DNA from 4 places in the Sphingobium aromaticiconvertens genome. Region 2 is predicted to be linked to each of the others. Evidence: predicted binding sites of a transcription regulator. Region 2 holds the regulator's gene; each other region holds the start of a gene.
What was found. The regulator LexA, encoded in region 2, represses DNA repair genes until DNA is damaged. The targets are predictions, from matches to a motif close to GTTCCNCNCTTGTTCT.
Positions count from the first base shown of each region.

Region 1: the regulator LexA is predicted to act here: its motif matches at 2,175-2,190, upstream of WFR25_RS22415 (DUF6771 family protein).
Region 3: the regulator LexA is predicted to act here: its motif matches at 2,014-2,029, upstream of uvrA (excinuclease ABC subunit UvrA).
Region 4: the regulator LexA is predicted to act here: its motif matches at 1,839-1,854, upstream of WFR25_RS25265 (ImuA family protein).

Region 1 is NZ_JBANRJ010000001.1:4,618,531-4,622,925, reverse strand. Features, by position in the region: gene WFR25_RS22425 (AAA family ATPase) at 1-459, opposite strand, end outside; gene WFR25_RS22420 (DUF262 domain-containing protein) at 452-1,639, opposite strand; gene WFR25_RS22415 (DUF6771 family protein) at 2,205-2,396, shown strand; gene WFR25_RS22410 (hypothetical protein) at 2,545-2,730, shown strand; gene WFR25_RS22405 (thermonuclease family protein) at 2,741-3,163, shown strand; gene WFR25_RS22400 (DUF5818 domain-containing protein) at 3,163-3,363, shown strand; gene WFR25_RS22395 (DUF6961 family protein) at 3,360-3,545, shown strand; gene WFR25_RS22390 (GntR family transcriptional regulator) at 3,565-4,185, opposite strand; gene WFR25_RS22385 (phytanoyl-CoA dioxygenase family protein) at 4,182-4,395, opposite strand, start outside.
Region 2 is NZ_JBANRJ010000001.1:3,499,744-3,504,138, forward strand. Features, by position in the region: gene moaC (cyclic pyranopterin monophosphate synthase MoaC) at 1-322, shown strand, start outside; gene WFR25_RS16655 (molybdopterin molybdotransferase MoeA) at 348-1,529, shown strand; gene lexA (transcriptional repressor LexA) at 1,616-2,302, shown strand; gene WFR25_RS16665 (ComEC/Rec2 family competence protein) at 2,293-3,957, opposite strand; gene WFR25_RS16670 (hypothetical protein) at 3,954-4,395, opposite strand, start outside.
Region 3 is NZ_JBANRJ010000001.1:3,016,696-3,021,090, reverse strand. Features, by position in the region: gene uvrA (excinuclease ABC subunit UvrA) at 1-2,002, opposite strand, end outside; gene WFR25_RS14395 (hypothetical protein) at 2,460-2,588, shown strand; gene WFR25_RS14390 (UrcA family protein) at 2,759-3,088, shown strand; gene WFR25_RS14385 (SulP family inorganic anion transporter) at 3,164-4,395, opposite strand, start outside.
Region 4 is NZ_JBANRJ010000002.1:122,038-126,432, reverse strand. Features, by position in the region: gene WFR25_RS25270 (DUF6504 family protein) at 1-1,157, opposite strand, end outside; gene WFR25_RS25265 (ImuA family protein) at 1,078-1,809, opposite strand; gene WFR25_RS25260 (DUF1810 domain-containing protein) at 1,999-2,430, shown strand; gene WFR25_RS25255 (thermonuclease family protein) at 2,444-2,809, opposite strand; gene WFR25_RS25250 (hypothetical protein) at 3,154-3,318, shown strand; gene WFR25_RS25245 (hypothetical protein) at 3,367-3,927, shown strand; gene WFR25_RS25240 (ATPase) at 3,993-4,395, opposite strand, start outside.

The DNA of each region.
Region 1 (4,395 bases), 1.1 Mb from region 2:
GAGGTGATAGGCCTTGGGAAAGCTCACCTCGGGCCCGGCTCGATCGGCGCGCAAATATTGAAACCAATGGCCGAACAGGCCGCGTTGATGCTCCAGCTCCGAGTAAAAGCCGAAGTCCGGCTTGACGGCAAAATGCAGCAAATCGCCCCGCGGGTCATAAGCGACACGATACGCAAAGGCCTGCCCTTTGGAACCATGGAGCGTGATGCCGATTTCTTCGTCGTCATGCTGGTCGTTGAGCACATCGACGCCAGTGCCGAGCTCGACTAAGTCGCCGTTTAGGAGAAAGCCCTGGCTCGACAGGAAGCCGGTATCCCATGATTGGCGAAGTAAGGCCAACGCTTGCAACGTGGTGCTCTTCCCCGACCCGTTCAAACCAGACAGCAAGGTCAACGGCTTCATGGGGATATGGATGTCGCGGAACGCCTTGAAATTATGCAAGGTGAGCGCGTCAAACATTGGCGACATCCTTGAAGATCGTAGACACCATATTGAACCTCTTGCGCACCTTGCCAATATCGCCAGTGCCTTGCGAAATGGCAGATTCGAAGGCGCGGTCCTGCATCGCCTCCATCATCCGGCGGCGGACCTCGTTGTGGCGAAATATGCAGCGCTCGCGCTCACTGTCGGAGAGATTGGCGAGCGACACGGCAATGGTTTCGAACAGCGCCTTGTTGATCGGGAACCGCCCATCGGTCTCCCGATAGCGTTTGCGAAACGCATTCTGGCCGAAGATTTCCCGCGCGCTATCCATCGCACGCGTAAATCCGTGCTCGAGCGCCTCCAGATCGACATCGTCCAGGCGGTTGATCTGCCGCATCGCGTCGCCGAGGAAGCGGTCGAAATCATAGGCGCGGAATTCTTCGGGCCGGGTCATACTGAAGGCTAGGAACCGCAAGACCATTTCACGATCGGCCATCCGTTCGTCGCGAATGCTATAGGTGGTCGCTTGCTTGAACGCCTCGAGTCCAGCCAGCCGGCCGAGATATTCGCGCGCCTTGCCGGGGATCAGCGCATGCCGCAGTTCTTGCGCTGAGAGCGGCATGCCGCCAGTGTTGATCCGCGCGAAAATGTTGAACTTCACTTCCTGCGGGGTGCCGTGGCGGATGACGTGAACGACCAGCTCGGTTTCGCGCAGACGGCGCTTCAGCCGCGCGGGAAGATCGTCGAACAGCTTGCCGTTGAAGGATTCGCCGAGATATTCCATCCCAGTCAGCTTGAGTGGGGTGTCCTCGATCGCGTCGGGATCGATGAACCGCGTTATCGTAGTCAAGCGCTGAATGCCGTCGACGATCGCCCAATCCTCTTCCTCGTCTTCGGCGGCATAAAGCGTGGGCAAGGGAATGCGGAGGAGCAGTGACTCAATCAGTCGGCTCTGCTGACGATCGGTCCAGATGCCGCGCCGGCGCTGGAAATCCGGCTCGAGATCGATGGCCTTGCTGCGGATCCGCGACAGGAGGAGATCAATGGTCATCGAGCGCGTCGTAACGTCGATATCGTCTGGATTGAACGGTTCGGCGATCTGCAGGTCGTTGCCGGTCTCGCTCGGCAGCTCCTGTTCGACGCCGCTGGGCGTCCCGAACGAAGTGCCCTCTTCGGTTACGCGCTGGGGGTCAGTGATGATCGCTTGGTTCGCCATACTCGCGTCCTAGCAAATCGCGCCATCAAGTTCCAGTAAGCGGCCCTCCGGCCTTTCGCACCGCTGCAAAATTTGCAGTTGCGGAGATGCTGTGGGAAGCCAGTTTACCAACGCCCCTGGCCATGCGCCGTTTGGCCTCATCACGGACGAGGGTGTGGAGAATGTCGATAACATTCGCAGTTGCCATGACCCACGGATGCTTGGCACAACGGCGTGGTGCCGGATCTATCGCATGAGCCAGCATCATGGCGCCGGGGCTGGACCGGGAAGGGGGGGGCTGTTGCATGCCAAATCGTGGGCAGCGTTGACGGTTTATTGGCAGTTCTCCCTTGCTGAAAGGCTGCCTGTTAAGCGGTATTCAGTCACATCGGGTAAACGACCCCTAACAGCAAGCTGCGCTCATCTGGCTTTTACGGCCGGCACCTCGGCAATGCGGGTGGTGTAGTCGGGGGACTTATTGTCCGGATCAGTTCGATAATGATTGCACATCCAGGCAGCCTAGCGATCGCCAATTTCATCGCAAGCCTCTTGCTTCGTTCCTGATATGTTCTCTACGGTCAAGGTCATGACTCACCCTGATTCTCTTTGGCTCGCGCAGAGCCTGCTTCACGCCCCGGCCTGGGCACGCGTCGCCCTCACCGCACCTAACGAGCGCCTACGCGAACAGGCGGCGGTGGAACTGGCGCAAAGCGTCATCGCGGCGATCGAGCATCCCCCGACAATTCCTGACGTCCGCCAGATGACGCTGCCTTTATGACGGTAAGCCCGCGGTAGATCGGGTTATGCACAGGGTCAGTCGTGCTGAATAGTCTGCCGCTTTCCTGATCTTGAACAATAGACGGCATAGCGGCTGTGCAATCCTCCACAGCCACGCTAGCGTCGCGGTTTAGGCGATCGGGATGTGTATGAACGGATATGTGCGTTTGGAAACGACAGAGGGCGAATTGGTAGTCGTCAATGTCGATCGGGTCAGTTTCGTTCGACGCTACCGCGGTGAGAACGACACCAGCGCAGTCAATTTCGAGAAGGGAAATTATCTCGTCGTCAAAGGCAGTCTCGACAGCGTCATGACCATCCTGGCCGAAGGCTGAAGCGAGGCTCATGCTTGCCGTCCTATCCGCGGTCGTTCTGGCATCCGGGCAGGCCTTTGCCTGTACGCCGACCCATGTCTGGGACGGGGACGGCCCTATCTGGTGTGCCGAAGGTCCGAAGATACGGTTGGCCGGTATAGCTGCCCGCGAGATGGACGGCACATGCAAACAGGGGCACCCCTGTCCCAAGGCATCGGCTATTGCAGCACGGGACCGGCTGGTGCGCCTGCTGGGCGGAGCGAAAGGCAAGGCGCGTACCGGCCATATTCTTGTATCGGCGCCGGCCATGCGCTGCGTGTCGAATGGATCGGCGCGGGGCGGTCGCACGGCGGCATGGTGTACGCTGCCAGGCACGGGCGACATAAGCTGCGGCATGATCAGGTCCGGCACTGTCCTGCGATGGGATCGTTATGCACGCGGGCAGTGCCGCTGATGCCGAGAGGAACGCGCCATGAACTGACCGGCATTCTTTTGGAAGGCGACTTCTATCCGGTGCTGCGTGTATCCGACGGCGGCGAATGGCGACTGGAGATCACCAAGACCTGGCGGCCTCTGCTGGGCAAGCGCGTTGCCATCATCGGCGTGCGTGACGGTTTTGACCTGATTGCCGTCGAACGGATCACCCTGGCATGACGCACGACCAGTTTTTGTGGGGGAAGGTGTCCATAGTGATGAAGCAGCATGGTGAGCAAGCACCGCCCAAGGCAGCCGAACGGATCGGTACCATTGCCGTTGCGGGAGACATGGCCGGCGTAAAGCTATGGAAAGTCATTGCTTGCCGAATGGACATGATGATGCGATCGCGCGCTCAATAGTCGGTCATCGCCTTGGCCATTACACTCCAGGCACGGAGGGCGAAGTTCGCAACAGGCGTATATAGGTGGCGAGCCGGCCCTTTCGCCGGGCATGAAACTGCCGGACGTGCTTGGCCAATGCTGATGCAGTCGCGGTTTCAGCGGCCGATTCCAATTCCGCCAGTTCATCACGCGTGTTTCCAATCACGCGTTCATCCAGCTGGCGCATGGCATGGAGCCGATCATTGGCGCTTTCAACAGCGCGGGTGAACGCACTATTGCCTTGCCTCAAGGCCAGACGGAGAAAAAGACGCGCGGTCCGTTCGGGCACATCCGATGCATCATGCTCCAACGTCGTGACACTGCCGATAGATGATCTTGGCTTGCGGATGGCCAGCAGGGCAAGTGCTGCGTTCCAGTCGAGCAGGTCACGCAACATACTCTCGTCGAGCGACGGCACGTAGAAGCCGCCGCCTGCGATGGCTTCGACCAGTCCTTCCCCTGTCAGCCGGTTGAGAACGTCCCGGACAGGCGTGATGCTGACATGCATGTCGTCTGCAAGCCGGGCAGCCTCCAGACGCTGCCCAGGACGGAATCCGCCCTCGATCAGGCGCTGCTTGAGCGTCTGGTAACTGCGCTCGAGAATCTGCGCCGGACTCACCCGACCTTGCCCGCGCCATTGTCTTGAAGCCAGGGCCTGTCGTTCCCTGGCACCTGTCGGCTAAGGTAATGATCGACCAGATCCATCTGGTCGGGCCGGAGCGCATCGATAGCGGCAATATGTGCAGGTATCTCGTCTCTGAGCAGGATCGAGGGACATTGCCCCTCATAATTGCCCAGATTGGGGCGATGCTGGGCATAGCCCACCAGG
Region 2 (4,395 bases):
GAAGGGCGACGTTCTCGCCGTCGCCCGGATCGCGGGCATCATGGCGGCCAAGCGCACCGCCGACCTCATCCCGCTGTGCCACCCCCTCCCCTTGAACGCGGTGACGATCGAGTTCGACATGGACGCGACCGGCGTAACCGTCACCGCAACCGCGCGCACCGCTGCCCAGACGGGCGTGGAGATGGAAGCAATGACCGCTGCGTCCGTCACCCTGCTCACCATTTACGACATGGCCAAGGCGATGGACAAGGCGATGGTGATCAGCGGCGTCCGCCTGCTCGCCAAGTCGGGCGGCAAGTCCGGGGACTGGCGGGCTTCGTGAAGGGCGTGGCCGTGAGGGGGAGGCCATGAGCCTGCTGCCCGTCGCAGAAGCGCAGGCGCGCCTGCTGGCACTGGGCCGCCGCCTCCCATCGCACTCCGTTGCCGCCGCACAAGGCGTAGGCCGATGGCTGACAGACGACATCATCGCCCTGCGTAGCCAGCCATGGGCGGACCTTTCCGCCATGGACGGCTATGCAATCCGCGCTGCTGAATGGCCCGGCCCGTGGCGACTGTCAGGCGAGAGTGCCGCAGGACAGGCCATCCCCACACCACTTGCGCCGGGCGAAACCTGCCGCATCTTCACCGGCGCGCCCGTGCCACCGGGCGCCGACGCCATATTGATCCAGGAAAATGCCGAACGCATCGGCGACCAGATCAGCGGACTTCCAAACGCTCCGGCATCGGGCCAGCATGTCCGTCCGGCGGGGTCGGATTTCCGTGAATCCACGGTTCTTCTGCGCGCTGGCACATGCCTGAACCCCGCCCATATTGGCCTTGCCGTGCTGGGCGGCCATGGCCTGTTGCCGGTCGCGCGCAAGGTTCGCGTCGCCCTTTTGTCCACCGGTAACGAATTGGTGGCGGCAGGACAGCCCATCGCGCCGGGCCAGTTGCCCTCCTCCAACGCCGTCATGCTGCCCGCGATGCTCGCGGGCCTGCCCTGCGAAGTCATCGACCTTGGCATCGTGCCAGATGACCTTGCCGCCATGATGGCTGCATTCGATCGCGTGCGCGAAGCTGACATCATCGTTTCGACAGGCGGCGCGTCGGTCGGCGATCATGATCTCGTTCGTCCAGCCTTCGCTGCGGTCGGCGGCACGCTCGATTTCTGGAAGATCGCAATGCGCCCCGGCAAGCCGCTGATCGCCGGAACCCTGGACAGCGCCGTTTTTCTGGGCCTGCCGGGCAATCCTGTCTCGGCGTTCGTCACGGCCTTTCTCTTCCTGCTCCCACTGGTCCGCCATATGAGCGGCGCACCCCAGCCCCTTCCCCGACAGATCGAAGCAATCATCGACGCACCCCTGGCCCCGACCGCCGAACGGGACGAATATCTCCGCGCCTTCCATCGCGGCGACCGGATCGTCGCCCTCACCGCGCAGGACAGTGCGGCCACCGCCTCCCTTGCCGACGCCGACTGCCTGATCCTGCGCCCCGCAAAATCGCCCGCCGCCAAAGCAGGCGATGCAGTCATCACCCTGCCGCTGACCTGACAGGATAATCACCCAAACGCTTGACTTGCCTCCTTCCGTTTCCTATGCGTTCTTCATTCGTTCCAGATATGCGAGGGACAAAGGCGATGTTGACGGCAAAACAGCAGGAACTGCTTCTCTTCATTCATCATCGACTGGAGGAAGGCGGCGTGTCTCCCTCTTTCGAGGAAATGAAGGAAGCGCTCGATCTGCGCTCAAAATCGGGCATTCACCGTCTTATTAACGCCCTGGAAGAACGGGGCTTCATCCGTCGCCTCGCCAATCGAGCGCGCGCGCTGGAAGTATTGAAACTGCCCGAAGCGATGAACCGGACATCCCGATCCGCGCTCGTACCAAGCGTGCCGCAACTTGCGCCCAAGACCCCCTCCCAAATCCCCGTCGCCGCCAATGACGTGATCGAAATTCCGCTGCACGGCCGCATTGCGGCGGGCGTGCCGATCGAGGCGATGGAGGGGCAGACGATGCTCTCCGTTCCCGCCGCCTTGCTGGGTTCAGGCGATCATTATGCGCTGGAAGTATCCGGCGATTCGATGATGGAGGCAGGCATTCTCGATGGCGACTTCGCTCTTATCCAGCGCACCGACGTCGCGCGCGAGGGACAGATCGTCGTCGCGTTGATTGACGAAGCCGAAGCAACGCTCAAATATTTCCGGCGCGAAGGCGCGCAGGTCCGGCTCGATCCGGCCAATAGTGCCTATCAGCCGCAAGTCTATGATTCGGCTCAGGTACGAATCCAGGGCAAGCTCGCGGGCCTGTTGCGCCGCTATAATTGAGGACTGGCCTGTAACGATGGCCCGCCAATCGGACGGCGCAGGGGACGTGGTGGCGGGATTGGCGGCAACCAGGGATGGGTGTCGCCCTCCGGCCTGACCCGATCAACCCTGCCCGTCTTCAGGCTTATCGCGATCCCGCCCGTCCGTGCCAGCATCCGTCGGTCGATCTTCAGCCAGCGTGAGCGACAGGAACGGGGCAGCCAGCGATCGCTGACGACGATGTCGACAATCGCGCAATCTTTCGCCAATATCCGCGGGTCGATCATCGCCTTGCTGCGCGTCACCAGCAATTGCCAGCGCCGCTCACCACGCCGCATCGTCGCAGCACACAGATCCGGGTTGCACCGGGCCTGCGGCATATCCGCAAGAGCGGACAATGTGCCATCATAGCCCACGCTCTCGGCCAATGCATCGCGCACATAATCACCCGCCCGCGCACGCAGTAACGCCATGCCGCCGTCGGGCAGGCGCAGGGCGACATGCCGTCCGTCGCTCGTGACCAGCAGGTCAGGCGACGGCGTCAGCACGATGATCGCCGTTCCGATCAACACCGGCGCCAGCCCCAACCAGCGCACCGATCCGCGCCACAACAGACACCACAGCCCCCCGCCCACAATTGCGGCGAAGACGAGATGCGAAAAGGCCGGCGCCAGCACGACCGCCATCGGGCTGGCCGCGACCCGGTGCGCCAGCGCCAGCAACAGGTCCAAAGAGTGCGTCACCACCCACCAGGCAGGCGCGCCCAGCCCGATCACATCCAGCGCCAGAGCCAGAGCCTCAAACGGCATGACGATAAAGGTCGTCAGCGGGATCGCGATCAGATTGGCAAAAGCACCCAGCATTCCCGCCTGATGGAAATGATAGAGCGCGATCGGCGCCAGCACGATCTCCACAGCAAAGCCAGTCAACAGCAACGCCGCGATGCCCCGCAGTCCCTTTGCCACCCACCCCTCATCCCGCGCCGCGGTCAGCGCGCGATAGCGACGGCTGCTCGACAGCGCGACCAGTGCCACCACCGCGGCGAAGCTCATCTGGAAACTGGGGCCGATCAGGCTATCCGGCCAAAAGACCAGCACGACCAACGCTCCCGCCGCCACCAATCGCAAGGTTATCGCATCGCGGCCCATCGCCATCCCGCCCAGCACCAGCAACGCTGCTACACAGGACCGGATCGTCGGCACCTCAGCCCCGGTCAGCAATGTGTAGCCAAGGCCTCCCAGCGCTCCGCAACCCGCCGCGATCAGCATCAGGGGCAAGTGTAGCGCTGCCCATCGACTCAGCGCCGCCAGTCGCAACGTCATCAGCATGACGGCCCCGATCAGCGCGGTTACATGCAGGCCGCTGATCGACAGCAGATGCGCCAGCCCGCTGCGGCGCATGGCCTGTGCATCCGCTTCAGGTATCGCACCCTGATCGCCGGTCGCCAGCGCCATTGCGATGCCACCTGCTCCGCCCGCCACCTGCCCATGGATATGTGTCGACAATCTGGCGCGCAAAGAGGCGCTGCCTTCGGGCGCCGCCTTCACCACTTCGATCGGACGCAATGCCCGCCCGGTCGCCCCGATCCCCTGGAAATAAGCGCGCCGTGCAAAATCATATCCGCCCGGCACGGCAGCGGGCGCGGGCGGCATCAGGCGGATACGAAAGCGGATCACCGCCCCCGCCCCAACCCTGTCGGCACATCGCCCTCGCGAATATTGACGCGGATCGCCTGCGGCAAATCACCCCGATCCAGCGGCCGTACCATCGCGCGCACCACACCCTGCGCTGGCATGGCGGCAACCGACCGGACTTCCCCCGCCATCTCGGTAAAAACAGGCCGTGTCAGCGGCGGCTGCCCCAACAGCAGTGCCTTGCCCCAGATCAACAGACAGCCTAGGCAGGCCAGCAGGCCACCAATCACCAGCATCTGCCGCAATCGACTTTCACGGGGCATCAGGCAGGCGGCGCAGGCCAGTCCAAGCGCCAGACAGCAAAAGCCCAGCCATGCGGCCCGGTCCGGCAGGGCGAACCAGGCAGCGATTCCCGCGCCCAATGCAACCGGCGCCCAGAGGCCCACTTGTTCGCGCTGCGATTCCAACCACGCTTCCACG
Region 3 (4,395 bases), 480 kb from region 2:
ACCCCGAGACGCCGGTAATGCAGGTGAAGGTGCCGAGCGGGATCGATGCGGTGACGCCAGTCAGGTTGTTGGCGCGGGCATTGTGGACGGTGAGCTTCTTGCCTGATCCCTTGCGGCGCTTTTTGGGCAATTCGATCCGCCGCGTGCCGTTCAGATAATCAGCGGTGAGCGATCCCTTGGCGGCAAGGATTTGAGACAGGGAGCCTTGCGCGACTATCTCACCGCCATGGACGCCCGCGCCCGGTCCCATGTCGACGATATAGTCGGCGTGGCGGATCGCATCCTCGTCATGCTCCACGACGATGACACTGTTGCCCAGGTCGCGCAGGCGCTTGAGGGTGACGAGCAGCCGGTCATTGTCGCGCTGGTGCAGGCCGATCGAGGGTTCGTCGAGGACGTAGAGCACGCCCGAAAGGCCGCTGCCGATCTGCGAGGCGAGGCGGATGCGCTGGGACTCGCCGCCTGATAGCGTACCGCTGGTGCGATCGAGGTTCAGATAATCGAGGCCAACATTGTTGAGGAAGCCCAGGCGCTCGACAATTTCCTTGAGGATGGCGCGCGCGATCTGGTTTTGCTGGTCATTGAGGTGATCCGGCATCGCGGTAAAGAAATTGAGCGCATCGACCACCGAGCGGCGGGTGGAGAGGGAAATGTCCTCGCCCGCGATCTTGACCGCCAGCGCCTCCGGCTTGAGGCGGGCGCCATGGCATGTTTCGCACGGCATGGCGGTCTGATATTTGGACAGTTCCTCACGCATCCATGCGGATTCCGTCTGGAGCAGGCGGCGGTTGAGGTTGCCGATGACGCCTTCAAAGGCTTTCTTGACCTCATAGCTCTTCTTGCCGTCCACAAAGCGCAGGGTGACGGGCTTGCCGCCGGTGCCGTGGAGGATGATGATCTTCGCTTCACCGGGCAACTCTGCCCAGGGGGTTTCGAGCGAGAAGCCGAACTCCTTCGCGAGACTTCCAAGCACCTGCATATAATAGGGGCTGGGCGGGTTGGACTTGGCCCAGGGGACGACAGCGCCTTTCTTCAGGGAGAGGGCTTCGTTGGGGACGACCAGTTCGGGGTCGAACTCCTGCCGCTCGCCCAGACCGTCGCAGGCCGGACAGGCGCCCATCGGGGCGTTGAAGGAGAAGAGGCGCGGTTCGATCTCGGGGATGGTGAAGCCGCTGACGGGGCAGGCGAATTTTTCGGAGAAGACGATGCGGTTGGCAGGGATGCCGCTATTCTTCATCTTGCCCGAGGACTGGGCTTCATTCTCACGACCGGGGACGAGGCCTTCGGCAAGGTCGATGAAGGCGAGGCCATCGGCAAGCTTCAGCGCCTGCTCGAAACTATCGGCGAGGCGGGTGGTCATGTCGGCGGTGACGGCCAGGCGATCGACCACCACCTCGATGTCGTGCTTGTATTTTTTGTCGAGGGCGGGCGCGTCCTCGATCAGATACATTTCGCCGTCTATACGGACGCGGGTGTAGCCCGCCTTCTGCCATTCGGCCAATTCCTTGCGATATTCACCCTTACGGCCGCGCACGACGGGGGCGAGCAGATAGAAGCGCGTCCCTTCATCCAGGGTGAGCACGCGGTCAACCATCTGACTGACGGTCATGGCGCTGATGGGAAGGCCCGTAGCGGGCGAATAGGGGATGCCGACGCGCGCCCAGAGCAGGCGCATATAGTCGTATATCTCGGTTACGGTGGCGACCGTGGAGCGCGGATTGCGGCTGGTGGTCTTCTGCTCGATGGAGATGGCGGGGGACAGGCCCTCGATATGCTCGACATCGGGCTTCTGCATCATCTCAAGAAACTGGCGCGCATAGGCGGAGAGGGACTCCACATAGCGGCGCTGCCCTTCCGCATAGATGGTGTCGAAGGCGAGGGACGACTTGCCCGAGCCGGACAGGCCCGTGATCACGATCAGGCTGTCGCGGGGGAGGTCGACATCGACGCCCTTGAGGTTGTGCTCGCGCGCGCCGCGCACGCTGATGTGTGTGAGACTCATGGGGTCAACTTGTTCCATATTTGTTCTTTGGGGGCAAGGGGCGCTGGGCAGATATGGTCGTGCGGGCGAGCCGTCGCAAGATAAAGTCTCCGAAAGGTGTAAGGCGGATGAGTGATTGCTAGCGAAAGGAATTTGCCGCAGGATAATTGCTGCTTTCATCGCGAAAACCATATGTTCATGTCGTTGGTCGGATGACATGAGCGGTTTGTCGGGCGCCGATGCCACCTGGCGGCATGCGTCTGTCGGTGGTCGAACCGGGGCGGACTCCATGGTGCGATGCGCTATGGTCTGGATATGTCCATGGTCGATCACCAAATGATCGGTCAGGACGGGAAAACGGCCTTGCTGCCGTCTTCCGGTTACGAGCTTGAAGAGATCCTGAAGTGCCCGACAGCGCCCAGGATGCGCCCCCGGTCATCCCTTGCACCGGGGGCGTTTTGCGTCTGGCGCAGATCGCATGATTCGCTATTTCCCTTACGGCAAGCTGTATGGTTTCGGTTCCATGTCGTTCATCCTGTCGTTCGTCGCGACGTTCGTCTTCTGGCATGGGCGCTTTGTCGACGGAGGCGTCGTTGGCCGAGCTTGAAGGCCGTCAGTCGAACCGCACGAGTGAGTGCCGGAGGCCGGGACTAAAAGGAAGGGGCAGGACGGGTTGGACCCACATTCAAAGACCAGCAGCGTCCGCACCGGAAGGCCCAACGCCCCCTAAAAAGAGGCCAGCCGGTCCAAAGGACACGCATTGAGGAGACTGAAACCATGTTCGCCACCAAGACCCTGATCGCCCTGACCGCCCTTGCTTCGCTGGCCGCCGCTGGCAGCGCCAACGCCGGTGAGTTCGAGTCCAATGGCCGCACGGCTGCCGTGCGCTATCATGACATCAACCTGTCCGACGCGGCTGGCCAGAAGGAATTGCAGCGCCGCATTCGCTCTGCTTCCAACCGGGTATGTGTCAGCGCCGATACCCGCACGATGGCGGCTTGCCGCAAGTTGGCGCTGGACCATGTCAAGGCGCCCGTTGCAAGCGCCATCGCCCGCGCTGCGACCGGCGAGCGCTATGCTGACGCGCAGACCCGTGTGGGGAAATAAGCCTGACCCGTCCTATCGTTTTACAAAGGAAAAGCCCCGGTGGATCTCGCCGGGGCTTTTCCTTTATGGCTCGCGTCAGTGCGGCACGGCCCCTGTCTCCACACCTGTTTTGTCGTGCAGGGCGAAGCGGTCGATGATGTCTGCACTGGCGCGGTTATAGCCGATCACCTCGACAGTGCGGCCCTCCCGGCGCAGGCGGGCGATGATCTTGTCGAGGGCGCTGACGGCGGAAATGTCCCAAAAATGCGCGGCGGTGACGTCGATCAGTATGTGGGTGGCGCTATCCTCTGTCTGGAACGCGCGGGTGAAGCGATCGACGGATGCGAAGAAGATCTGGCCGGTTACGCGGTAGGTGGCATGCACGCCGTCTGGCGATTTTTGCCGTTCGACCGTGAACATGCGCTGCACTTTGCCTGCGAAAAAGAGGCCCGATAGGAGTACCCCGGCCAACACGCCCAGCGACAGATCGCGGGTGGCGACCACGACAATGACAGTCGTCAGCATCACGACGGAGGATGTCGGCGGATGACTGCGCAGATTGGCTATCGAGGCCCAACTGAATGTGCCGATCGACACCATGACCATGACGGCAACCAGTGCGGGCATCGGAATTTGCCCGACCAGCGGCCCCAGCAGGGTAAGCAGGACCAGCAGGAAGGCGCCCGCAATGAAGGTCGAAAGCCTGCCTCTTCCACCCGAGGTTACGTTGATGACCGACTGGCCGATCATCGCGCATCCGCCCATGCCGCCGAACAGGGCGGCGATGATGTTGGCGCTGCCCTGACCGGCGCATTCGCGACGCTTGTCGCTGTCGGTATCGGTCATGTCGTCGACGATCTGGGCCGTTAGCAAGGATTCCAGCAGGCCGACCGCCGCCATGGTGAGCGAATAGGGCAGGATGATGCGGAGCGTATCGAATGTCAGCGGCACGTCCGGCAAGGCGAAGCTGGGCAGCCCGTCGGGCAGATTGCCCATGTCGCCCACGGTGTTGACCGGCAGGCCCAGCCAGATGGAGAGGGCGCTGAGCGACAGGATAGCGACCAGCGGCGAGGGGACGGCTTTCGTCAGGCGCGGGAAGAGGTAGATGATGGCAAGGCCACCCGCGACCATCGCATAGCTTTGCCAGCCGACATGGATGAGTTGCGGCAGTTGCGCCATGAAGATGAGGATGGCGAGCGCATTGACGAAGCCGGTGATGACCGACCTGGAGACGAACTGCATCAGCAGGTTCAGGCGCAGCAGTCCGGCGATGATCTGGATGATGCCCATCAGGATCGTCGCGGCGAACAGATAGTTGACGCCATGGT
Region 4 (4,395 bases), on a different contig from region 2:
CGGTGCAGGCACCGACTGCCGAAGCGGTTGGAGAGGGTATCAACCAGAGCGGCGAGATCCGGCCCGGGCTTGCCCAGGCGCTCCAGGCTCTCGCCCTGTCGCGCGGCGACGGGCTCCATCAGCGAGACCAGCAAGGTCATCGATTCGATCCCAAGACCTGGCTCGACGGTCTCGATCTTCGCGCAAAGAAGTTTCGACAGATGGGCCTGGTCGCGGCTCGGCGTGGCCGTGCCGACCCGGATGACCTGCGTATGCCCGTCCACCCGGTGGAAATAGCAATCGAGGCGCCGCGCACCCTTGCCCACCCGGCCAAGCTGATCGACGATATCGGCGACCAGATCGCCGATCACTTGTCCAAAGGCCTCGGCTGTCGCGATTGGCTCCATGAAGCCGCGGCGCGCGCGGGGCAGATGCTCGGGGAATATCGGCTCGATCGGTTCGGCCACAGCGCCGAGCGCCTGATCGAGCCGGCGGTGCAGGCTGCGGCCGAACCGCTTGGCGAGCGGCCCGCGCGGAGCGCCGATCAATTGCTCGACACGTTCGAAGCCGAGCTTTCGCAGTCCCTCAACGACATCGGCTTCGAGCCGCAGCGCCGCTATAGGAAGGAGTGCGATCGCTTTACGATGATCACTAGGTTCGATCGTCACCGGCCGACCGGCGGGAACATGCCGCGCTACCGCATGGGCACAGCCCGCGGTGTCGGCCACGGCGATCTGGACCGATACGCCGAAGGCGGCCACGCGGCGGTGGAGATCCTTGAGCAAGGCCGCCTCGGTGCTGAACAGGGCGGCGCAGCCGGTAATGTCGAGCCACAGACCGTCAGGTGCATCGGGCGCGACGATCGGCGAGTATCGCTGGCCCGCCCATAGCGCCAGGCGGCGCAATCCCTCGACATCGGCTTCAGGTTGCGCGTCGACGACGTCGAGCTCCGGCGCGAACGAGCGCGCCTTGGTGATGGTCATGCCGGCCGCAATGCCGAGCGCGCGTGCGCCGGCATCGACCGCCGCGACGATACGCCGGCCATGATCGGGGATCGCCGTGACGAGCGGGCGTGTAGGGGTTGGTGTGTCGCGCCGGTCAGGCGGCGACTTGGCGGTCTGCCGCCGCAGCCGGTCTGTCGACCAGTGCGGCAGGTAGACCGATACGACCCGTCGCATCGCAGCCCTCCACTATCCATGCGTGCGGATTCCCCCCGCGCACCCGCTCCAGCTCGACGTGCCAGCGCGCGCGGCCGAGGCTCGGGATGCCGAGATCTTCGCTGGGGCTGGCTGTTATCCGCCACCGCGTGACAGCGGCGGTTCCCTCGGCGGCCTGCTCGGGCTTGGACGCGCGCCGAAAAACGAAGGCGGCGACGCCTGATCCCTCGGCGGCGAGCTGGAGCCGCTTCGATGCCGTGGTGCTATATTTGGTGACCTCGCCAACCACGCCGCCAAGGCCGGGATGGCGCAGGCATTCCTCCATGGCGAGCAGGACATTCGCGTCGCTGCCCGCCTCGACATAGATTACGCGATCGGGGTGGAGCCCCGCGAGATGGAGCGCGGGCGCGAACAGGTCGCGCCACCGCAGGCACCAGAGGACCGGGCCTTCCACCCGCGCCAGGATTCCGGCGAGAAAGATCGTCGCGCTCGCATCGTCGGCAAGATCGGGACTGCCGGCGACTTCATGCAGCGCGCCACTCGCTATGCCGCCGCCCGGCAGCCTGGCGTCGATAGCCTCCAGCCCGAACGGAATCGATCCATGGCGGGCGCCCACGCCTTCGATCTGCGCGATGCGCGCTCGCAGATTTTCGATGACGCTGGCTTCGCGCATAACATTCAAAAGACTCGGGCGGTTGATTAGTTCGCTATTTGTTCTATTCAGTCCGCCCGAGAGTCAAGCGTTGGGGGCGTATCGACTTTGCCTCCGGCGGTGGATAACGGCCTCCGCCGGGCTTTTGCTGGCCGCAAAAAAATTGTGCGAAGCGACGCGTCCTGGGTGCCAGGAGGATATGGGAGAGTGATGGCTGCGGATTTCCACCTCGACCGATTCGTGACGGCACAGGCGACGACCTATGACACAGCGCTCGCCGAGATCCGGCGCGGCGCCAAGCGCAGTCATTGGATGTGGTTCATCTTTCCGCAGATCGCCGGTCTCGGCACCAGCGACATGGCGCGGCGCTATGCCATCGGATCGCTGACCGAAGCGCGCGCCTATCTGGCGCATCCCCTTCTTGGGCTCCGACTTCGCGATTGTGTCGGCGCGCTGCAGGATCTGATTGGGACGTCCGCGATCGCGGTGTTCGGCGAGGTCGATGCGATGAAGCTCCGCTCCTGCCTGACCCTGTTCGCCGAAGCGGGCGGAGGCCCGCTCTTTGTCGCGGCGCTCGATCGGTGGTTCGACGGTGCCGCGGACCCAGCGACACTTGTGAAGGTGGGACCTTCCTCGCCCTAGAATTGGCAATCCATCAGGAACACCAGTCGGGTTTGGGATGACGGCGAAGCCATGGTCGCGCGACGCCCATGGCAATGAGAGCCTCGCCCAGATCCCGGCCGTCGACGCGGACGCGCGCGACCGTCCGGTTATAGCTGTGCCCTACCCGCTCGAACGTCACGACCTTGCCATCGAGAAGTGCGCGGGCGCGTTCGGATGCGGCTTCGCCGCGTTCGATTTCGAGCCGGCATTTTGCCTGGCGCGCATGAATCTCGGGCGCGTCGATATTGGCGATCCTGATGCGCTCGCCGCTCACCAGACGAAACGTGTCGCCATCCGTCACATAGCGGACCTGCCCGGTCTCGGCGCCGGCGGATGTGCTGCAGGCAACGCTGCTCATCAGGAGCAGGCAGATCGAAGATGGGAAGCGCAGCCAGGTCATCGCGGGACAGTAGCGCGCGCGTTTCGTGGAACAAGATACGAACGATGGCCTGGGGTCGGATGATGTCGATTTGGGATCAGCACGGTGGAACAGCGCCACCCCCATGCCGGCAGCTTCACCCCGCTCTTTGAGGCGCAATCCTTGGTCGCTCCCGCGGCCTAATGCGATCAACCCGTAAAGGGTCCGCACGCTTCGCTACGGCCTTTTGCCGTGCCGCCAAAAGATGATCGCGGCCACGAGACCAACACTTCGGGCGCCAGTCGAGCGGGGATGAACCCGCCGGCATCTGAAGGAGCCTCGATATGTTCACCGACATCCGGATCGCCCGCAGAAGCGCACTCAGCCTCTCGAAAAGCCTCATGGTCGTAACGATGGTCATCGCGATCGGAACGCAGTTCGCGGTTATCACCGCCGACGACTTCGACGGCGACGTATCCGTCATCAACGAATATGATCCTTTCGCCTGACCCTCGGGCGGGGGCTGCGCCCCCGCCCCTTCTCCCGCGAGATCGCATTTGGATGACCTGACCGAACAAGCCAGTCCGCATTATATCAACTCGACGCTGCGCGAACGTATCGTCGAGCATGTCTTCGTGGGCGAAGCGCTGCGCCGGCTCTGGCAGCTGGGTGTAACGGACGTCGAGGTGCTGCGATCCGAGTTCGATGCCGGCGGTTATGATCTGGTGATGAGCTATCACCGCGTCACCCGCCATATCCAGTTCAAGACCAAGACGCTGGGCGGCAAGACCGATGAGGTGAAGATCAACCTCAAGCTGATGGATAAGCCGAGCGGGTGCATATTGTGGATCGTGGTGACGCCAGATCTGCTGTTCGACCACTATCTCTGGTTTGGCGGCAAGCCGGGTGAACCCTTGCCCGATATCAGCCGGAACATGATCGCCAAGCATGCCAAGGGAAATGCGCAGGGCGAGAAGGCTGAACGGCCAAACCATCGGACGATCAGGATCAGCAAGTTCGAGAAACTGGTGAGCCTGGACATGGTGCTGGAGCGACTTTTTGGTACGCTGGAGCAGGGTCAGGCGGCTCCGGTTGCACCGGACCGGGCTCTAGGCTGACGCCCCGAGCCCCGTTCCGGGTCTCGGCCCATGCGGGTCGCGATCCCTGCCGCGGGGGCTATCGCTCAGCCGACACGGGGGCTGACGATCTCGAGCCAGCGCGAGATCACGCTCGGGGTGGTTCTCTCGCCGGCCCTTAGGTCAAAGATCTCGCGCTCCTCGATCTGGACCCGGCAGACGGTGAAGGCCTGTGCCGGCGTCCGGCTGTTATCCGCGAGCAAGGAGGCGTCGGCGACCTTTATCGCTTCGGCGATCGCCATCTGGGTCCGCGGGAACCGCTCGCGCAATTTATTCTCGGGCACCGCATGGCCATTTTCCTGAACCCGCGTCTGGACACGGCCGATCGAGAGCTCGACGCTCGCCAGTCCCACAAAGATCAGGAGAACGAAATACCCCGCCGTCTGCATCTGGCGAATCTGGTCGATCTTGGATTCGAAGGTGCCGTCGCCCAGCGCCTGCCAGTGGGAA